DNA from 2 places in the Microbacterium sp. B24 genome. Region 2 is predicted to be linked to the other one. Evidence: predicted binding sites of a transcription regulator. Region 2 holds the regulator's gene; the other holds the start of a gene.
The links. Region 2 encodes HrcA, which represses chaperone genes, less so after heat shock. Its sites were predicted from a motif close to TTNGCACTCGNNNNNNNCGAGTGCNAA; they were not measured.
Positions count from the first base shown of each region.

Region 1: I5I_RS02765 (Hsp20/alpha crystallin family protein) is a predicted target of HrcA. The motif match lies at 1,025-1,051, and genes of this name have one in related genera.

Region 1 is NZ_BADB01000126.1:2,292-4,754, forward strand. Features, by position in the region: gene I5I_RS02760 (DUF2804 domain-containing protein) at 1-379, opposite strand, end outside; gene I5I_RS02765 (Hsp20/alpha crystallin family protein) at 497-952, opposite strand; gene I5I_RS02770 (L-serine ammonia-lyase, iron-sulfur-dependent, subunit alpha) at 1,092-2,463, opposite strand, start outside.
Region 2 is NZ_BADB01000064.1:2,686-5,148, forward strand. Features, by position in the region: gene hemW (radical SAM family heme chaperone HemW) at 1-439, shown strand, start outside; gene hrcA (heat-inducible transcriptional repressor HrcA) at 498-1,535, shown strand; gene dnaJ (molecular chaperone DnaJ) at 1,588-2,463, shown strand, end outside.

The DNA of each region.
Region 1 (2,463 bases), on a different contig from region 2:
CGAGATCCGCGTGTCGCGCGATGGCGATGCCCGTGCCGAGCGACGCGGGAAGGGATACCTCGCGCGACGGCAGCACCGTCACACTGCGACCCCACGACCGGGTCGTGGCGCGATCGTGGATCCACACTTCGTGCACGGCCGCATAGTCCAGCGACGACACCGTGAGCGAGACGATGTGCGTGGGAGTCATGACGTTCCAGTACTCCCAGCGCTTGTTGCGCCCCCACGAGCGGACGAAACGTCCGCGCCCGATGCCACGGGTGTCGATGAGCGGCGCGCGGGCGAAGCCGATCGCCGCCGGGTTGAGTCGACCATCGGGACCGGTGAGGGCGACGGGTTCGGTGATCTCGCGCTCGCGCGCGACGGGGGGTGCGGTCATCGGCATCCTTGCTGACGTTCCGAGTGCTGGTGCTTCCGGCGGGTGCTTCGACACTAGCGTGCGCACGCGAACCGCCCCGGTCCTCGCGGACACGGGGCGGCTGCGCGCGGTGCGGGACTACTGCTCGACCGGCTGCGGCTCCTGTGCGGATTCGTGCGCCTGGATCGTCGGCGCCGCACCATCGGCGACGACCTGGACCTTGCGCGGCTTCGCCTTCTCGCTCACGGGGATCGTGACCGTCAGCACGCCGTTGCTGTAGGTGGCGGCGATGCCATCGGTGTCGATTCCCTGACCGAGGTTCAGCTGGCGGAGGAAGCTCGCGGTCTCACGCTCGCGCGTGATCCACTTCACGCCGTCGCCCTCACTGAGGGTGCGCTCGGCACGAATGGTCAGCAGCTGGCCGTCCACATCGATGTCGACCGAGCCCGGGTCGATTCCCGGAAGGTCGGCGCTGAGCACGTAGTGGTCGCCGTCGCGGTAAAGGTCCATCGGCATCCGGCGGGGTCCCCGGCGCGTGTCGAAGAGGCCCGACGCGATGCGGTCGAGGTCACGGAACGGGTCATACGTGGCCATTGTTCTCTCCTTGTCGTGTGTCACTGTGATGGTCTGTCAAAGTTGAGCCTCATTGACTCAACTGCCATCAGATTAGCACTCGACCCATGAGAGTGCCAATGGTTCACGCATGGCGAACACGAGCGGTTGCGGGCGCGGTTCAGCACTCCACGACGTTGACGGCGAGTCCGCCCTCGCTGGTCTCCTTGTACTTGGTCGACATGTCGATGCCGGTCTGACGCATCGTCTCGACCACGGCATCCAGCGGTACGTAGTGCGTGCCGTCGCCACGCAGCGCGAGGCGCGCGGCGGTGACCGCGGTGGATGCCGCGATCGCGTTGCGCTCGATGCAGGGGATCTGCACGAGTCCGCCCACGGGGTCGCACGTCAGACCCAGATGGTGCTCCATCGCGATCTCGGCGGCGTTCTCGATCTGGCGGTTCGTGCCGCCCATCACCGCGGTCAAGCCGCCGGCAGCCATCGCGCACGCCGAGCCGACCTCGGCTTGACACCCGCCCTCGGCTCCCGAGATCGAGGCGTTGGCCTTGAAGAGCGAACCGAGAGCCGTGGCCGTCAAGAGGAATCGACGGATGCCGCGACGACGGTTCGCCTCGGCGAGCTCCTGCGCGGTGGCGACGACCTCCTCCGGCCCCTGCGGACCACCCTGCCCGCCGTGCAGCCCGAGAAGCGCCGAGCCGACGAGTTCGCCGTAGGGCGTCACCGCATTCTCGGCGCCGATCCCGGCATCCGCGAGGAAGCGCCACCAGTACATCGCGACGGCGGGCAGGATGCCGGCGGCACCGTTCGTCGGCGCCGTCACGACCCGTCCACCGGCGGCGTTCTCCTCGTTGACGGCCAGCGCGAACGCGCCGAGCCACTCACCGGGAAGCTCGCGCCCCGTCGCCTCGACGCTCTCCAGCTGCGCGCGGATCGCGCCCGCACGCCGCTTCACCTTCAGCACTCCCGGCAGCACCCCGTCGGCGTGCAGGCCCGCATCGACGCACGCCGCCATGGCGTCCCAGATCGCGTCGAGGCCGGCCGCGACGTCTGCTTCCGGTCGCAGCGCCTCCTCGTTGCGCCGGGCGACCTCCGCGATCGTGAGCCCGTAGGTATCGCAGACGTCCAGCAGCTGCGCCGCCGTCGCGTACGGCAGCGGGAAGGATGCCGCGGCCACCGCATCCGACGCGCCCTCGCGCCGGATGAACCCTCCACCGATCGAGTAGTAGGTGTCTTCGCGCAGCGCGATTCCGTCGGCATCACGCGCGACGAGGGTCATCGCGTTGGGGTGTCCGGGAAGACGCGTCCGCGGTGCGAGCGAGATGTCTGAGCGCGAGAAAGGGATCGGGATGCGACCGTCCAGGAGGAGGTGCGCTCCGTCGACCCAATCGGTCCAGGCACCCCGCACGCGCGCCGGATCGACGGTCTCGGCCGCGAACCCCTGCAGGCCCGCGACGACCGCGTCGGGCGTGCCGTGTCCGATGCCGGTGGCGCCGAGCGAACCGTAAAGGGCGCACTCCACCCGGAAGAGCCCC
Region 2 (2,463 bases):
CGCGAACGGATTCGGCTGGTACGAGGTGTCGAACTGGGCGACGGACACCGCCCACCGCTCTCGCCACAACCTCGCATACTGGCGCGGCACGGATTGGTGGGGCTACGGGCCGGGGGCGCACAGTCATGTCGACGGACTGCGATGGTGGAACGTCAAGCACCCCGCCGCATACGCGCAGCGCCTCGCCGCCGGCGCCTCTCCTGCGGCTGCTCGCGAGCGCCCGGATGCCGCCGCACGGCGACTCGAGGACGTCCTGCTGCGCTCGCGCATCGCGGAGGGCATCGCGGTGGCCGAGCTAACCGGCGAGGGCCGCCACGCGGTGGCCGCGCTCATCGCCGACGGGCTCATCGAGGGATCATCCGCCGTGCGCGGGCGCGTCGTCCTCACTCGCCGTGGACGTCTGCTGGCGGATGCCGTGGTGCGCGCCCTCACCGCCTGAGCACACGATCGCGGTAATATTGGCACTCGATCACCCTGAGTGCCAATAAGGAGGAGCGATGGTCTCGGAACGCGGCCTGCAGGTCCTCCGCGCGATCGTGCAGGATTACGTCGACACCCACGAGCCCGTCGGCAGCAAGGCGATCGTCGAACGGCACCAGTTCGGCGTGTCCGCCGCGACCATCCGCAACGACATGGCGCTCCTCGAGGACGAGGAGCTCATCGCAGCGCCGCACACGTCATCGGGACGCGTGCCCACCGACAAGGGATATCGCGTGTTCGTCGACCATCTCGCCGAGCTGCGCCCGCTGTCGGCGGCGCAGCGTTCGGCGATCTCGTCGTTCCTCACCGACCCGGGCGACCTCGACGAACTCTTGATGCGCACCGTGCGCGCCCTCACCCAGCTCACCGGCCAGGTCGCCATCGTGCAGTACCCGTCATTCGCCCGCGCGAACGTCACCCACGTCGAGTTCGTGCACCTAGGCGGAGCACGCGTCGTCGTCATCGTCGTCACCGACACCGGCCGGGTCTCCCAGCGCGTGGCCTTCCTCGCCGAGGAACTCACCGAAGAGGCCGCCCCGCAGGTCAAGACGGCGATCTCGCGGCTGGTCACGGGCAAGCCCGTCGCAGAGGCTGCGGCCGCGATCGTCGAGCTCTCGGCGTCGGCCCCCGACGGCACCCGCATCGACGCCGCGCTGCGCACCGTCGCGCGCATCGTCGGCGAGGAGCTGGAGGACTTCCGCCAGGACCGGCTCGTGATGGCCGGAAGCGCGACGCTCGCGCGGCGCGAGAGCGACTTCCGCGGGAGCATCTATCCGCTGCTGGAGGCCATCGAGGAGCAGGTCACCCTGCTGCGTCTGATGGGCGAGATGGTCGCCGACGAGCAGGGACTCGCGGTGAGCATCGGCCGGGAGAACGAGCCCTTCGGGCTCACGGAGGCCTCCGTCCTGACGAGCGAGTACGACGCGACGGGTGCACGCGCGCGCGTCGGCCTCCTCGGCCCCACCCGAATGGACTACCCCACCAACCTCGCGGCGGTCCGCGCCGTCGCGCACTATCTGAGCCGACTGCTCGACGAGGACGACACGTCCCGCTGAGCGATCCGCTCCCGAACACCGACCCGCGCCCGCAAGGGCAGGAAAGGCGATTGTGGCCGACCACTACGAAGTCCTGGGCGTATCCCGCGATGCGAGCCCCGACGAGATCAAGAAGGCGTATCGGCGTCTCGCGCGCGAACTGCACCCCGATGTCAACCCGGGAGCGGACGCGTCCGAGCGCTTCAAGCTCGTGACCCATGCCTACGACGTCCTCAGCGACCCGGAGCAGCGCCAGCGCTACGACATGGGCGGCGACAGCTCGCCCTTCGGCGGAGGCGGCGCGGGTTTCGGCGGCTTCGGCGACATCTTCGAGACCTTCTTCGGCGGCGGGGGAGCGCGCGCCGGCCGGCCGCGCTCGCGCCGTGAGCGCGGCCAGGATGCGCTGGTACGGGTGACCCTCGATCTCGGCGACGTCGTGTTCGGGACACACCGTGACATCGAGGTCGATACGGCGGTGCTGTGCGAGACGTGCCAGGGATCGTGCTGCCAGCCCGGGACGCAACCGGCGACCTGCGATATCTGCCACGGATCCGGTCAGGTGCAGCGCACCGTGCGCAGCCTCCTCGGCAACGTCGTCACCTCTCAGCCCTGCACCACCTGCCAGGGCTACGGCACCACGATCCCTTACCCGTGCGCGAGCTGCCAGGGCCAGGGCCGCGTCCGCGCGCGGCGGACGGTCTCGGTCGACATCCCCGGGGGCGTCGAGACCGGACTCCGCCTGCAGCTGCCGGGCTCCGGGGAGGTCGGCCCCGCGGGCGGTCCGAACGGCGATCTCTACCTCGAGGTCACCGTCGCCACCCACGAGGTCTTCAGCCGGGAGGGCGATGACCTGCTTGCCACCCTCGAAGTGTCGATGCCCGATGCGATCCTCGGCACGCACACCACGATCTCCTCGCTGGACGGCGACGTTGACCTCGAGGTGCGCCCC